2 regions of the Georhizobium sp. MAB10 genome follow, and region 1 is predicted to be linked to the other one. Evidence: riboswitches for the same ligand, from Rfam matches in the RefSeq annotation. Region 1 holds a riboswitch; the other holds the start of a gene.
What was found. A riboswitch is a leader RNA that binds a small molecule or an ion and turns the genes downstream of it on or off. The one in region 1 is predicted to bind thiamine pyrophosphate.

Region 1 (8,392 bases):
ACCGGCGCAACCGAGTTGATGAACAGCCGCTTGAGCGGCTCGGAAGAAGTGCTTGCGGAGCGGTCCTGCGCCCTGGTTGCGGACCGCCCCAGGCCGCGCATCCTGATCGGCGGACTCGGCATGGGCTTCACGCTGCGGGCCGCGCTGAAAGCCTTGAAAACCGAAAGCGAGATCGTCGTCGCCGAACTCGTGCCGGGCGTGGTGGCTTGGGCGCGCGGACCGCTTCAGCCGATCTATGGCGAAAGCCTCGGCGACCGGCGCGTGACGATCATCGAACGCGATGTCGGTGCAGTCATCGCAGCCGAGCCTGGCTGCTATGATGCGATTCTACTCGACGTCGACAACGGCCCCGACGGCCTGACGCGCGATGCCAATGAGGGGCTCTACAGTTTCGCCGGTTTGGAAAGAGCGCGACGTGCTCTGACGAAGAACGGCGTTCTGGCCGTCTGGTCGTCAGCGCCGGATGCAGGGTTCACCCGCAGGCTCAAATCCTCAGGATTTGCCGTGGAAGAAGTGAAGGTGCGGGCCAGACGCTCACGCGGAGCGCGGCACCTCATCTGGCTCGCGACGCGCACGGACTAGACCGTCACGGCGTCTGGCAAAGCCGGTAATCGCTCGAGCGTTCGGCGATGTCGAGATGCAGATGGTCGTCGTGATAGGCGTCCGAGCCCGGACCAAGCACCGTCGTGAAGTGCAGGCAAGCGCCTGAGCCGACCGCTTTTTGGAAAGCTTCGCTGGCGTCGCCGTCACCCTCCTTGGGTGAAACGGTGATCGCCTCTCCGCTCTCGAACGTGAAGCTCATGATATCGATGGCGTTGCCAAGCGCATGCTCCGATATATCGGCCTCCTCGACATTGTTGCGCGGACGGCAGACATAGGTCGAGCCGTGGTTGAGCGTCGTCAGCTGGCCAAGCTCGAGCGCGCGGGCGGCAGGCAGCACTTCTGCACGCACCCATTTCGCCAGTGCCAGCGCGGTTGCGCAGCGCATCTGCGTTTCCGGTTCGAGCGCGATGCCGGGCAGGATGCGTGTGACGGCGAAGGGCGTGTCAACGCCGCATCCAGCCTGTTCGGCACCTTCGGGTTCGATCGTGTCCAGTATTGTGAATTCCGCGCCGAGGCCGCGCAGTTCGGCACGGCAGGCACGCAGCGCGGCTGCGTCTTCAGGCTCGGGCGGGAGGGGCTCAGGGATCTCCTCTTCGACGGCCTCTTCCTCGACTTCGCCGGCATCCGCATCCGCATCGGTACCGGCGTCAGCGTCTGCGTCATCGGAATCTTCGTCGACATCCTCCTCGGGACGCTCATCCGGGACCGGCACGTCTTCGGGGGCTTCCTCTTCCGCTTCCCCGCCGTCGACGGGCTGATCGGCATCATCGCTTGGTTCGGCATCGCCGGGAAGCTCCGGTCGCTCTTCTGGCAAGGGCGCGTCGCTGGCTTGCGGCAAAGTCGGATCGGGCTCGGTTTCCTGAGCAGTCGCAGGCGTCATCAGCGCGAGCGCGAGAATTGCGGCGGCTACGCTGCAGGCAAATCGAGTGTCCATGAAGGATTGATCCTCTCCCACGGCGCATCTGCGCCGAGCGCTCCCCGGTCCCTGAACGCATCGTTTGAGTCCGGGTTCCCATGGTCGACGGAAGAGTGATGCCTGCGTTCGCGAATCCAGTTGCGGCAGGCCGCTTTCGCCGGTAATGAGAATTCATGAACATGGCACGCGCAAACAAGAATTGGTGGTGGGCACGCTGAAGCGGCCGCGACCAGTCGTGCGTGACTGATAGACCGAAGCCGCCCAGGATCACTCCCGGCGGCTTTTTCGTTTGAGCCCGCCGGACAGGGTGTCCGGGCTCAAACGAAAAGGGTGGGCAGCGACGATGGCTCGGATTGACGATGACGGCGCGCAATCTTTCCTGACGGAAGGTGGCGTGGAGGTTTCCCGGCTGCGACGGGAGGTCGGCTATGGCGGTGCGATCGACAGCTACATCGATCGTCTCGATGAGCGGCGCGGTGCCGTCTTCTCGTCAAACTACGAATATCCCGGCCGTTATACCCGTTGGGATACGGCGATCGTCGATCCCCCGCTATCGATCACGGCACGCGGTCGTGCAGTCACGCTCGATGCCTACAACGATCGCGGCGCCGTGCTGCTGCAGATGATTGCCGCGCGGCTCGCCTCCGAGCAGGAGATGACGCTCGGCGAGCGGACGGAACGCAAGCTTTCGCTGCTGGTGCATGAGCCGAGCCGCCTTTTCACCGAGGAGGAGCGCTCCCGCGTCCCCACCGTCTTCACGGTGCTGCGCGCCATTGTCGATCTGTTCCGGTCGTCCGAAGACAGCAATATCGGTCTCTACGGCGCGTTTGGCTACGATCTGGCCTTTCAGTTCGATCCGGTGAAGCAGTCCCTGCCGCGGCCGGACGACCAGCGCGATCTCGTGCTTTTCCTGCCCGACGAGATTCTGGTCGTCGACCATTATTCGGCAAAAGCCTGGATCGATCGATACGATTTCACCAAGGATGGTGCCACGACCTTAGGCAAGGACGGGTCTGTCGAAGCCGAGCCGTTCCAGGACACGGGCACGGTTCCGGAAAAGTGCGACCACCAGCCGGGCGAATATGCCGATCTGGTGCGCCGCGCGAAGGAGAGCTTCAAGCGCGGAGACCTGTTCGAAGTCGTGCCGGGACAGATGTTTCGCGAACCGTGCAAGTCGAAGCCTTCGGCGATCTCGCGCCGGCTGAAGGCGATCAACCCGTCGCCCTATTCGTTCTTCATCAATCTCGGAAACCAGGAATATCTCATCGGCGCATCGCCGGAGATGTTCGTGCGGGTCAATGGCCGGCGCGTCGAGACCTGCCCGATCTCGGGCACGATCAAGCGCGGCGAAGACGCAATTTCTGATTCAGAACAAATCCTCAAGCTGTTGAATTCCAAGAAAGACGAGTCCGAGCTCACCATGTGTTCGGACGTCGACCGGAACGACAAGAGCCGCGTTTGCGAGCCCGGTTCGGTCAAGGTTATCGGTCGTCGTCAGATCGAGATGTACTCGCGGCTCATCCACACGGTCGACCATATCGAGGGACGGCTCAGGGACGGGATGGACGCGTTCGACGCTTTCCTCTCACACGCTTGGGCCGTGACCGTGACGGGGGCACCGAAGCTCTGGGCGATGCGCTTCATCGAAGCCAACGAAAAGAGCCCGCGCGCCTGGTATGGCGGCGCGATCGGCATGGTGAACTTCAATGGCGACATGAACACCGGGCTGACGCTTCGCACCATCCGCATCAAGGCGGGCGTGGCGGAAGTGCGTGCCGGCGCGACGCTGCTCTATGACAGCGATCCGGAGGAAGAGGCAGCCGAAACCGAGCTCAAGGCCTCCGCGATGATTTCGGCCATTCGCGACGCCGGCAGCGCTTCGGTTACGGCGGGCGCGCGAAAGACCGACCGGGTCGGCGACGGGGTGTCGATCCTGCTCGTCGACCACGAGGACAGCTTCGTCCACACGCTGGCCAACTATCTGCGCCAGACCGGTGCTACGGTCACCACAGTACGCTCGCCGGTGGCCGACGAAGTGCTCGATCGTATCGATCCGGATCTGGTGGTGCTTTCGCCTGGCCCCGGCAGCCCGAAGGATTTCGACTGCAAGGCGACGATCAAGCGCGCGCGGGCGAGGGGCCTGCCCATCTTCGGCGTCTGCCTGGGGCTGCAGGCTCTGGCGGAAGCCTATGGTGGCCAGTTGCGCCAGCTTGCCCTGCCCATGCACGGGAAGCCATCGCGCATCCGCATCATCGATCCCGGCGCGGTCTTCGACGGTCTGCCGTTTGAGGTGACCGTCGGCCGTTACCACTCGATCTTCGCCGATCCGGCGAGCCTGCCCTCGGATTTCCGCATCACGGCGGAGAGCGAGGACGGAACGATCATGGGCATCGAACATTCCCGGGAACCGGTCGCTGCCGTGCAGTTCCACCCGGAATCGATCATGACACTCGGCCAAGATGTCGGCATGCGCATCATCGAAAACGTGGTGGCACGGCTTGCGCGCAAGGCCGATGTGGCGGCTGCCTGAAGGACGACGAGCGTGGTGCCAAGCAACAGCGTGCGGGTGAGGCAACTCGCCTTCTGGTCGATCCCGATCGCCTTGGTCGTGACGGGCATGAAGCTGGTCGCCTGGTGGGTGACGGGCTCCGTCGCGCTTTTGTCCGACGGCCTGGAGTCGATCGTCAACATCATCGCGGCGCTGATTGCGTTCTACGCCGTTTCCTACGCCCACAAGCCGGCCGACGCGGACCATCCGTTCGGGCACCACAAGGCTGAGTACTTCTCCGCGGTCATCGAAGGCGTCCTGATCGTCGTGGCGGCCATCGCCATCATGCAGCAGGCAATCCCGGCGCTCTTCGAACCGCAATTGCCGGAGGCCGCAGGGCTCGGCCTGACCATCAACCTCGCCGCTGCCGCCATCAACGCGACCTGGGCCTACATCCTCATCCGCGAGGGGCGCGCCTATCGATCGCCCGCGCTCGTTGCCGATGGGCACCACATCGTGTCGGACGTCGTGACATCTGTCGGCGTCTTCATCGGTCTCATCGCGGCGCTCGTTACGGGCTTTGCGATCCTCGATCCGCTGCTCGCCATCATCGTCGCCATCAACATCCTCTTCCAGGGCTGGAAGGTCATCTCGGCGTCTGTCGGCGGGTTGATGGACCGCGCCGTGGATGCGCAGGACGATGCTCTCATCCGTGCCGCGATCGCCGACCACGCCGCAGGCTCGGTGAATGTGCATGATCTGAAGACCCGCCAGGCGGGGCCGGCGACCTTTGTCGATTTCCACATGGTCGTACCGGCCGAGATGACGGTGGCAGCCTCTCATGTGATCTGCGACCGAATCGAAGATGCGATCCGTGCCGCGGTACCGGGCGCCCGCATCGCCATCCATGTGGAACCGGAGGGCGTGAAGGCGCACGGCGTCCGCGTCATGCCGCAGCAGAGCTAAATTCAAAGGATGGCGGGTCGCGACGATGCGACCCGCCATGAAGCTTGTTCTCAAAATACCGTGTCGACCGGAAGTCCCATCGCCATTGCCCCCGCATACGCTGCCTGGGGGCCGCGTTGCAGCGGATGGAATCGGGCGCCCTGGACGTCGCGGAAGCATCGCTCCAGCCCGGCCTTTCGGTAGAAGCCGGTTCCGCCGGCAAGCTCCAGCGCCAGTTCAACCGTCTCGATCGCTTTGTCCGCCACAAGCGTGCGTCCCATCATCACCGCATTGACCGTCTCGGCGGAGGCATCGCCACGCAGGGCGGTTTCGACCATGAAGCGGTGCGCCAGTTGGGCAGCCTTGAGGCTCGTCACCATGCGTCCCGCCAGATCGAGCGTGTGCGCCGTCTGCGGCTTGCGCGATGCGATCTCGATCGCGATATCGCGCGCCCGCTCTGCAACACCGAAATAGACCGCGTAGATCAGCGGAAAGGCGACGGTCGCGATGATCTGGAACACCGGGTGCCACCGACCCGCAGGGCGCTTAAACGTAATGGCGGCATCGGCAACGAACAGCCCGTCGATCACGACATCATGCGATCCCGTGCCCCGCATGCCGAGCGCGCGCCAGGTGGGCTCGATTGAGACCTCCGCGGCTTTCATGGGAATACCGAAATGGATGACCGAGGATGTTCCGTCGCACTCGTCCACAAGCGCTCCCGACATGAGGATCTCGCCCGCGGGCGACGCGGACGTGAAGACCTTGCGGGCCCGAATGCGATAGCCGCCATCGACCCGCTCAGCCGTCCCGGAGCCGCCGACCCAATCCGATCCACCGCTTGAGAGCAGGATGATGCGTTCGCTTGCGACGCGACGCAGAAGCGGCTCGACCGCCGCAACCTGCTGATGGCGCCATCGCCAGGCGGGTACGGCGACCTGATGTGTGTGCATTGAAAACGCGAGCGCCGTCGAACTGCAGCCATGGGCAAGCGTGCGCAGCATTTCTGCAAGCTGCTCGACATTGGCGCCGTCTCCACCGAGTTCGATAGGAACGCCTGCCTCGACAAGTCCGGCGCCCTTCAGAAGAGCGAAATTTTCCGCAACGAATGCATCTTGTTCGTCAGTGCTTTCGGCGCGTTTCCTCAATTCTGGCATCAGTGATTTTGCGATGTCTACCGGATCCGCTCCCGTGCGCCGCATGCGGGTCGCATTCGTGTCCTGAACAGCCAGTGCCATGATCATTCTCCCTCGACTGATTGATCGCGGCTTGATGATCCGTCTGCTTGCTCGGGATTTCCAGTTCAGGAACTGTACTGCGCTTTTCGTATCGCGCGCTGCGAGAACGCGGTATTATCCGGTTCGGGCAGTGGGGCGGCAGGCGAGGGCCAGCCCATGACGGAACATGCCGGTTACGGACAATTCTGTCCGGTTGCGATGGCGGCCGAGATCCTCTGTTCGCGCTGGACGGTGCTGATCGTGCGCGAGCTTATTTGCGGCACGACGCGCTTCAACGATCTTCGCCGCGGGGTACCGCGCATGTCGCCGGCGCTCCTGTCAAAGCGGTTGAAGGAACTGGAGCAAGCAGGCGTCATCGAAGCCATCCGGCGCAACGATGGCACGGCGTCGGAATATCACCTCACCCGAGCTGGGCGCGATCTCGAGCCACTCGTCATGGGGCTCGGCATCTGGGGTCAGCGCTGGGTGGAATCGCGACTTTCTCTCAAGAATCTCGATCCGTCGCTTCTGATGTGGGACATGCGACGGCATCTCAATCCGCAGCCGCTTCCGCCGCGACGGTGCATGATACAATTTCTGTATCCCGAACTGCCCACCAACCGGCAAAGCTGGTGGCTGGTCGTCGACCGCGGCCATGTGGATCTCTGCAATTTCGACCCGGGTTTCGATCTCGACCTGCTTGTCACGGGGGAGTTGCGCAGCATGACCGCCGTCTGGATGGGGCTCGCCCCTATCCGCAGCGAAATCGACGCGGGGAGGCTTGTCGTCGATGGCGATCCCGTCATCGCCAAGGCCATGCAGCAATGGCTCGGCCTCAGCCCGTTCGCGCCCCACGCCCGGCAGGCCAGCTAGGCGCTCGACAAATCAGTAGGAAAATCAACGAACGACTTGCGTCTGTCGAATGGGCGCGATAGCGTCCGGCCATTCGACAGGGGTGCTCCGTATTGCCGGGGCTGAGATGCGAGGCGCGTGAAGCCTCCGGACCCTCAAGCTGATCTGGTTAATGCCAGCGGAGCGAGGCGACGACATGTTTTCCGGTGCACAGATTTCCCTTTATCCGATGTCCGACGATTTCGTCCGGATCATCCTCGATGCCGTGCAGGCACTCGATCCCTATCGGGACCGGTTTCGCATCGAAGCCGATGATGTGTCGACGCTGATCGTCGGTCCACCGGAGGATTTGTTTCCCGCCATGCGCGACGTCTTCGTGCGTGCGGCGCAATCCGGCGTCCACTGCGTGTTTTCGGCAACCGTCTCGCGCGGCTGCCCCGGTGAGCCGGACGATCCGATCTGCACGCCGATCTCGGGCGCCGGCAACGCGTTTCCGCTGGCAGAGCGGATTGAGACAGCCTGTGCGCATGTGTCCGATGCGCCCGTCACCGGTCAGCATGTCGCGGCCCAGTTTTCGCTCTATCCGCTCGGCGAAGGGCACCACATGGACGAGATCTATGGGTGCATCGATTTCCTGAAATCGTCGGGGGTGTTCGATCGCTCCAAGAACTTCTGCACGAAGCTCGGGGGCGATGCCGGCGCGGTGTTCGCAACGCTCTCGGAAGCCTTCCTGCGTTTCGGCGATGCGCGCGGCCATGTGGCGCTCGACATTACCGTTTCGGCCAACAGTCCGAGCAAGCGCGCCTGAGGGCGCGGCGCTAACCCATTCTCCCGTTTCATATTTTCTTCAAGAGGCCTGTCATGCACAGCAACAGCTGGACCCTGCGCGAAATCCTGATCGTCGCCTTTCTCGGAGCCGTGTTTGGCGTCCTCTATCTGGCCTGGGTTCAGGTCTGGCTCATCACGCAGGCGATCTTCGGGCCGGTGACGATGGATGTCGTCATGGGATTCTGGTTCATCGTCTCGATTATCGCTGCTGCAATCATCCGCAAGCCGGGTGCGGCGCTCCTGTCCGAAGTGCTCGCGGCGGTCGTCCAGGTTCTGCTCGGAAGTCCGGCGGGCCTGCTGCTGATCGTCACCGGCCTGGTCCAGGGAGCCGGTGCGGAAGCCGTCTTCGCGGCCACGCGATGGAAGAACTACCGCTTGCCCGTGCTCATGGCGGCAGGCGTGGGCGCGGCAGTCGCTTCCTTCATCTACACGTGGATCCGCTTCGACTATGGCGCGCTCGCACCCGGCCTGTTGATCGCCATGTTCGCTCTCAGATGCCTGAGTGGCGCGCTGCTCGGCGGGCTTCTTGGCCATTGGGTGACG
Region 2 (8,392 bases), 640 kb from region 1:
GCTACATTCGTTGGCGGATTGGCGCGCCTTTATTCGCTCATCCTCGTCGGCGCGCCAACGGCCGGGCATCTGGTCGGTCTCGGCCTCGAACTCGTCGCAGTGCCGCTCATCCTTCTCTGGCATTCGAGGCTAAGCACAGAGCCAAGACGAGAGGCCTAGCCCTCGATTTCCTCGCGCAGAACTTCGAGCTCCAGCCATTCCTCTTCCATACGATCGACATCGCCGCGCAATGTTTCAAGCGCCTTGGCATCGCGGGCAAAAGCTTCGGCCTGCTTGGTAAAGTAATCGGGCTTTGCCATGCGCGCCTCGATCGCCGCGATCTCGGCCTGTTTTTTCTCGATTTCCTTCGGCAGTGTTTCGAGTGCGAACTTCTGCTTGTAGGAGAGCTTCCGGCTGGACACTGCTACGGGCTGCGCCTTGTCCCGGTTGCCTGCGGAAGCCGCTTTCTTGTCGGCAGTCGCCCTCTTTACCGCGTCCGCGGACAGTTTGCGCTGCGCCACCATGTCGGAGAAGCCGCCGGCAAAGACCGTCCAGCGGCCATCCGGTGCGGAAAGATCGGCCGGCGCGATCACCGATGACACAGTGCGATCCAGAAAATCGCGATCGTGGCTGACGAGGATCACCGTGCCTTCATAGCCCGCGACGAGTTCCTGCAGCAGATCGAGCGTTTCCATGTCGAGGTCGTTGGTGGGCTCGTCGAGGACCAGCAGGTTCGACGGCCGCGAGAGGATGCGCGCCAGCATGAGGCGCGCGCGCTCGCCGCCCGACAATTCGCGGATCGGCGTGCGCGACTGTTCCGGCTGGAACAAAAAGTCCTTCATGTAGCCGGTCACGTGCTTCTGCACGCCGTTGACGAGGAGCGTGTCGCCCCGTCCGTCGGTCAAATAGTGGGCAAGCGTGTCGTTCTCGTCGAGATCGTCGCGGCGCTGGTCGAGAACCGCGATGTCGAGATTTGTGCCGAGGCGCACGAAGCCCGCGTCGGGTTCGAGCCGTCCCGTCAGCATGTTGAGCAGCGTGGTCTTGCCCGCGCCGTTCGGGCCGACGAGACCGATGCGATCACCGCGATGGACCCGCAGAGAAAAGTTGGCGACGGCTGGCGTTTCGCCATAGGACTTGCCGATGGCTTCGGCCTCGATGACGAGCTTGCCCGATTGGGCGACGTCGCTTGCCTGGGCCTCGACACGGCCGGTCGGCCCGCGATGCGTGCGATATTCCTGGCGCATCGACTGGAGTTCGCCGAGCCTTCGCACATTGCGCTTGCGCCTCGCCGTCACGCCGTAGCGCAGCCAGTGCTCTTCACGCTCGATCGCGCGGCCGAGCTTGTGGAGGTTGCGCTCTTCCTCCTCCATCACCTGGTCGCGCCAGTCCTCGAAATGGGCAAAGCCGCGGTCGAGCCGGCGGGTCGTGCCGCGATCGAGCCAGACGGTGGCGCGCGAAACCTTTTCCAGGAACCGGCGGTCGTGCGAGATCGTGATTATGGCGCCGCGGAAACCGGAGAGCTCCGATTCCAGCCACTCGATGGTCGGCAGGTCCAGATGGTTGGTCGGCTCATCCAGAAGCAGGAGATCGGGCGCGGGAGCCAGTACACGGGCGAGCGCCGCGCGCCTGGCCTCGCCGCCTGAAAGGCGGGCCGGCTCTTCTTCGCCGGTCAGGCCGAGATGCTCGAGCAAATAGGTCACGCGATGGGGATCGTCGCCCGGTGCAAGGCCTGCCTCGGCATAGGACCGCACATCCGCAAAGCCGCCGAAATCCGGAGCCTGGAAGAGATAGCGGATCGTGGTCGAAGGATGGCGAAACACCTCGCCCGATTGCGGCTCGGCGAGGCCGGCGGCGATCTTCATCAGTGTCGACTTGCCCGATCCGTTGCGGCCCACGAGGCAGATGCGGTCGCCGGGCTCGACCTGCAGGTCGGCGCCATTCAGCAGCGGCGTCCCGCCAAAGGTCAGGTGGATGTCGTCGAGCTTCAGGATGGGTGGTGATGCCAAGGGGTCAGGCTCCAGAAAAGTCGTTCGGGCGGGCAAGCAGCAGGGCCGGGCCGCCCGTATGCCGGATCGTCACCGGCCCTTCCGCCACGTTGGATATGGTGCGTGTCGTGCCGAATGTGCAGTCGAAATCGTGGAGCGGATAGCGCGCGCCCTCGATCGTCAGGCGTGCGATATCGGCAAACGCCAGCACCGAGAAGAGGCTGCCTTTCGGCAGGTCGAAGGTCAGCGGGGCGCCGGGAAGGGGATACCCTTCCTCCTCGCCTGATGTCAGCGTGACATCGATGCCGCGTTCCTTGAGTTTTACCGCCAGCGCCATGTGCGCGAAGGCGTGGTCGGATCGTTCGCCGCCCAGCGCGCCGACGAGTAGGATGCGGCGCGCCCCGCGCTCGATCGCCGTCTCGATCGCGATCTCGCCATCGGTCGCGTTCTTTGCCGGTGGGTAGGGCTCCCGCCTGACATCCGGCCAGCTTTCGATCAGGCGCGCATCGGCCGAATCGAAGTCGCCGACCCAAAGTTCGGGCATGACGCCGAGTGCCGCTGCATGGCGCATGCCGCTGTCGGCTGCGATCACGCGGGCACCGTGAATCTGAGACGTCAGCCGTTCCGTCACGGTCACCTCACCGCTCAGGAGAACGGCAAAATGGGCATTTGCGTCGGTCGGGGTCGGTGTGGCCTGCATCGCCCGCTGCTCTAGCAGCTTTCACGCGCCTTGCCAGTGCTGCCGGCGGCGATTACACATGCAGTTGCTCTAACGGGGTGTTGTCCGGAAACGGACGGCTGAGAGGCGCATGCCAACCCGAAGAACCTGATCCGGCTCATACCGGCGGAGGGATTAGACGCGTCACAAAACGCCTATTCCCCTGACATTGCAAAAACGGAGGAGGCGTTGATGACGCTGAAGACATTCTTTCCCATCTTGCTTGCTACAAGTTTCCTGGCGCCCGTGTCGGCCGGAGCGCAGGAGGCGACGCGGTCGCTCACCGTCTACACCTACGACAGCTTCGTCGCCGAATGGGGCCCAGGCCCGCTGATCGAAGAAGCGTTCGAGGCGATATGCGACTGCGATCTCATCTGGGTCGGCGCAGCGGACGGTGTGGCGCTTCTGAACCGGCTGCGGCTGGAGGGCGACCGGGCGGAAGCGGGCGTTGTGCTTGGGCTCGACACCAATCTTGTCGCGGAAGCCAAGGAGACGGGCCTTTTCGCCCCTCATGACATCGATACGAGTGCGATCGACGTGCCCGGCGGCTTCGAGGACGACGTCTTCGTGCCCTATGATTACGGCCACTTCGCCGTGGTCTACGACACCGAAGCGATCGACACGCCCCCGACGAGCCTGAAGGACCTGGTCGAGGGTGATCCGAACCAGAAGATCGTCATCCAGGACCCGCGCACATCGACGCCGGGGCTTGGGCTTCTGCTCTGGATCAAGTCGGTTTACGGCGACGATGCGCCTGCAGCCTGGGCCGAGCTCAAGGACCGCGTTCTGACGGTTGCGCCGGGTTGGTCGGAATCCTATGGCCTCTTCACCGATGGCGAGGCGCCGATGGTGCTCTCCTATACGACGTCGCCGGCCTACCACATGGTTTCGGAGGATACGGACCGCTATCAGGCGGCTGCGTTCTCCGAAGGGCATTATCTGCAGATCGAAGTCGCCGGCGTGCTCGCCTCTGCCCCCGATATCGAGCTTGCGCGCGAATTCATGAGCTTCACGACCGGCGAAGGGTTCCAGGATGCCATTCCGACCTACAACTGGATGATGCCTGCGGGCCCCACCAGTGAAGACCTGCCGGAAGCATTCTCGCGCCTGGTTCAGCCGAAAGAAAGCCTGCTCTTCTCGCCGGAAGAGGTTGCCGCCAACCGTCGCGCCTGGGTCGATGAGTGGTTGTCGGTGATGGCCGAATAGTCAAAGAGCAGCCGCGATGCGTGCCTACAGGGCCGATCCTCTGGATATCGCTTTCGGCATCGCGGCTCTTGCCATCATTCTCGGCATCGTTGCCTTTGCCGTCGCCGGACTTCTGGTGGCGGCAGGGACCGATGCGTCGCGGTCGACGGCATTCGATGCCTATACGGTGCGCGTCGTACGCTTCACGCTGTGGCAGGCGGGACTTTCGACGCTTCTCTCGCTGGCTTTTGCCTTGCCATTGGCGCGGGCGCTGGCGCGGCGACCGCATTTTACCGGCCGTGCCTGGATCCTGCGGCTCTTCGCCGTGCCGCTCGGCCTGCCGGCCATCGTCGCGGCCCTTGGCATCATCGCCATCTGGGGACGCCAGGGGGTCGTCAATGACGCCTATCGCTGGCTGGGAGCGGAGCAGCCGATTTCCGTCTACGGGCTCCCCGGTATTCTGATCGCCCATGTGTTCTTCAACATGCCGCTCGCCACGAGATTGCTGCTTGCAGCGCTGGAGCGCGTGCCGGCGGAATATTGGCGCAATGCCGCGCAATTGGGCCTTTCAGCGGGCACGGTGTTCAGATTGATCGAGTGGCCGGCCATGGCGCGGGTCATCCCGGGCATCGCGGGCCTCGTCTTCATGCTGTGCGCCACGAGCTTCACGCTGGTGCTTCTGCTGGGTGGCGGACCGGCAGCGACGACGATCGAGGTCGCGATCTACCAGGCGCTGCGGTTCGACTTCGATCCTCCGCGCGCGGTTACCCTGGCGCTGATCCAGATCGCGCTGACCGGTGCCCTTCTCGGCGTGCTCGCGCTTCTGCCCCGGCCCGAGGAGGGGCGCGGCGATGGCGCCTTGCCGCGCAGGTTCGATGCGAGATCACCACGTGCGCTGGCTCTCGACGTGCTGGTGATCGGTCTTGGCCTCGTCTTCGTCGCGGCACCGCTCGCCGCAACTCTTATTTCTGGGATTGCTGCCGATCTGATCGCGCTTCTGCGTGAAGCCTTGGTCCAGCGCGCGCTGGTGACGAGTCTCCTCATAGCGGGCGCTGCCGCATGTCTGTCTGTGGTGATGGCCGGCATGATTGCCCGGGCGCGCCACGCCGCCGGCGGCGCCCGTCGCCACCACTTGGCGGCCCGCGGGCTCCGAACGTCGCTTGCCGGGGCGGGATCGCTGATCCTTTTAGTGCCGCCGGTCGTGCTGGGCGCCGGCTGGTTTCTCGTCTTGCGGGATCATGTCGATCCGCTCGCTGCGGCGCCGGTCATCGTGGTGGTCGTCAACGCATTGATGGCGCTGCCCTTCGCGCTCAGGCTCCTGGAGCCGGCCTATGCCGGCCACATGGTGCGGACGGAGCGGCTCAGTCTCTCGCTGGGGCTTTCGAGAATGCGCCGGCTGTTGCGGGTCGACCTACCGGCGCTGGCCCCGACCATCGGCGCAGCGTTTGCGTTTTCCATGGCCCTGTCGCTCGGCGATCTCGGCGCGATCGCGCTCTTCGGAAGCCAGGATCTGGTTACGCTGCCCTATCTGCTGCTGCAACGGATGGGCAGTTATCGCACCGATGATGCGGCCGGGCTGGCGCTCATTCTCGGTTTTCTTTGCCTGCTGTTCATGATCGCCGGGACCCGCTATGGCGGCGGCAGTGTGCGGGAAAGATGAGCATGAGCGGAATGACGTCACCGGCGATCGAATTCGACGATGTCCGCTTCCGCTACGACCGGGGCGCGCTGGAGATGGCTTTCGATACGATGATCCCGGCGGGCAGCATCACGGCCGTCATGGGTCCGTCCGGATCGGGCAAGTCCACCCTGTTTGCGCTTCTGGCAGGGTTCGAGCAGCCGCAGCGGGGTGAAATCCGCATCGGGACTATCGATGTCACGCGGCTGGCGCCGGCCGAACGGCCGATTTCCGTGGTGTTTCAAGACAACAATCTCTTTGCACATCTCGACGTCGCCGCGAACATCGCGCTCGGACAGGGCGCACGCGAGGCCAAAAGCACTGCCGGCAAGGAGCAGGTGTCCGATGCGCTGGCGCGCGTCGGCCTCGGTGGGTTCGAGCGGCGGCGGCCTGCGTCTCTTTCGGGTGGCGAGCGGCAGCGCGTCGCGATGGCGCGTGCACTGGTCCGAGCAAAGCCTGTGCTGTTGCTGGACGAACCTTTTGCCGCGCTCGGACCCGGTCTGCGCGAGGATATGCGGGCGCTGATCGCGAATCTTCACGTCCAGAATGCGTTGACGACGCTGATCATCACCCATCAACCGGAGGATGCGCGCACCATCTGCGACCGCATTCTCTATGTCGAACAAGGCTCGATCCGAGCGAACGAACCGACTGAATCGATGTTCAGACGCGCTGATCTCGCCGGATGGCGGGACTATCTTGGTACAAATTAAGGGGTGCGATCGCCGATCCGGACAAAAATGTCACAGGTCGACCCGCGTCCTTGCGATGGAGCCAAGGTGGGCAAGATCGGCCTTTGAACCGACCTTTTGCTGTTGTAATGCTCCAGTCATCGGCTGGCATCCTGCGGGGCGACGAACCTGTTTCAATCGATTGCACATGGCTGGGGACCGCGTCGGCGGGGTGTAACGACTGCGAGCGGCAAGGCCGTTGCGGCGGTGATGCTGCTTGCCGGACTGGTCGTGCTGTCGGGATGCCAAAGCGTCATCAGCGAGCAGGATACCGTCGTTCTTGCGCCTTCTCAGAACCCGCAGACCGTGGAGCGCCTCGCGCGCAATGATCCGCGGGCGCAGCTGGGTGCGCGTGAGCATCCACGTATCGTCGCGAGCTATGGTGGCGAATATCGCGACCAACGCACTGAACTTCTGCTGGCACGAATCGTCGGGAAACTGACCGAAGTCTCCGAAAATCCGAGCCAGACCTATCGGATCACGGTGCTGAATTCGCCGGCGATCAACGCCTTCGCCCTTCCGGGCGGCTATCTTTACATCACGCGCGGGCTTCTGGCTCTTGCCAACGATGCGGCCGAAGTTGCGGCCGTTTTGTCGCACGAGATGGCGCATGTGACGGCCAATCATGGCATCGAGCGGCAGCAACGCGAAGAGGCCGAGGCGATTGCAGGCCGCGTGGTCTCGGAAGTGTTGTCGGGGGATATTGCCGGGCGCCAGGCACTTGCGCGCGGCCAGTTGCGGCTGGCAGCCTTTTCCCGCAACCAGGAACTCCAGGCGGACGTGATCGGTATTCGGATGCTCGGTGAGGCCGGCTACGATCCGTACGCGGCGGCACGTTTCCTGGAATCCATGGCGTCCTATTCGCGTTTCCGCTCGGCGGAACCGAACGACGACCCGCAAATGGACTTCCTGGCGAGCCACCCCACGGCGCCCCAGCGCATCGAACTCGCCCGTCGTCACGCGCGCGCATTCGGTCCAGAAGGCGTCGGTACGGCGGACCGCGATCTGTTTCTCGATGGCATTTCCGGTCTTCTCTTCGGCGATAGTCCGGAGGAAGGCTATGTCCGTGGGCGAAGCTTCCTGCATCCGAACCTGCGTATTCGTTTCGACGTCCCACAGGGATTCGAAATCGACAACACGGCTGAAGCAGTGCTGGCCACGGGACCGAACGATCTTGCGATTCGCTTCGATGGCGTGGACGATCCCGGCACGCCGCTTGCCGACTACATGCGCAGCGGCTGGGTCACCGGCCTCGACGAAGCGTCGCTTCGACCGCTCACGATCAACGGATTGGAGGCGCTCAGCGCGCGGGCAGCTGCGGATCGCTGGTCGTTCGACGTCACGATCGTCAAGGTCGACGACCAGATCTATCGTTTCCTGACGGCGGCGCCCCGCGGCAGCCGGGAGTTGGACAGTGCCGCGAACGTGCTTAAAACGACGTTCCGCCGCATGACGGCCGGGGAGGCGGTTGCCCTGCAGCCACTCCGCTTGCGCGTCGTGACAGCTGGCGCTTCCGATACGGTCGCGTCGCTCTCCGCACGCATGGAAGGCGACGAGCGCCGCGAGGAACTGTTCCGCCTGATCAACGCGCTTGGACCGACCGGTCAGGTGGCGCCAGGCATGCGGGTCAAGCTCATCACCCAGTAATGCAGGCGACGGCGCCGGTTGGGAGCGGGTATATGCTTTTGCATGGACGGCGCCCAAGAGCATGATTTTGCTCATCTCGGACCTGTCGTAACGCCACGCTTGCAATGGTGGCCGCGCGGCAAAGCGGCATCTTGCAATGGGGCTTCAAAGCCGCTACCCCACCACCACTCACGAAGGACGGCGTGGAGCACGCATGACGTATCTGGTCACCGACAACTGCATCAAATGCAAATATATGGATTGCGTGGAAGTCTGCCCCGTGGACTGTTTCTACGAGGGCGAGAACATGCTCGTCATCCATCCGGACGAGTGCATCGATTGCGGCGTCTGCGAGCCGGAATGCCCGGCTGATGCCATCAAGCCGGACACCGAGCCGGGTCTCGACAAGTGGCTTCAGGTGAACACGGAATTCGCCGAGAAATGGCCGAACATCACGGTCAAGCGCGACTCGCCCGCCGATGCTGCCGAG

Region 2: another riboswitch for thiamine pyrophosphate. It lies ahead of thiB (thiamine ABC transporter substrate binding subunit); the one in region 1 lies ahead of PU133_RS07330 (YkoF family thiamine/hydroxymethylpyrimidine-binding protein).

The regions. Positions count from the first base shown of each region.
Region 1 covers NZ_CP118314.1:1,595,707-1,604,098, forward strand. The annotation lists gene PU133_RS07300 (spermidine synthase) at 1-582, shown strand, start outside; gene PU133_RS07305 (extensin family protein) at 587-1,537, opposite strand; gene PU133_RS07310 (anthranilate synthase) at 1,863-4,049, shown strand; gene PU133_RS07315 (cation diffusion facilitator family transporter) at 4,062-4,973, shown strand; gene PU133_RS07320 (acyl-CoA dehydrogenase family protein) at 5,024-6,190, opposite strand; gene PU133_RS07325 (winged helix-turn-helix transcriptional regulator) at 6,347-7,042, shown strand; TPP riboswitch at 7,111-7,225, shown strand; gene PU133_RS07330 (YkoF family thiamine/hydroxymethylpyrimidine-binding protein) at 7,218-7,829, shown strand; gene PU133_RS07335 (ECF transporter S component) at 7,883-8,392, shown strand, end outside.
Region 2 covers NZ_CP118314.1:955,321-963,712, forward strand. The annotation lists gene PU133_RS04385 (DUF4345 domain-containing protein) at 1-159, shown strand, start outside; gene PU133_RS04390 (ABC-F family ATP-binding cassette domain-containing protein) at 156-1,985, opposite strand; gene PU133_RS04395 (thiamine diphosphokinase) at 1,990-2,664, opposite strand; TPP riboswitch at 2,728-2,834, shown strand; gene thiB (thiamine ABC transporter substrate binding subunit) at 2,875-3,888, shown strand; gene thiP (thiamine/thiamine pyrophosphate ABC transporter permease) at 3,905-5,527, shown strand; gene PU133_RS04410 (ATP-binding cassette domain-containing protein) at 5,539-6,258, shown strand; gene PU133_RS04415 (M48 family metalloprotease) at 6,487-7,923, shown strand; gene fdxA (ferredoxin FdxA) at 8,117-8,392, shown strand, end outside.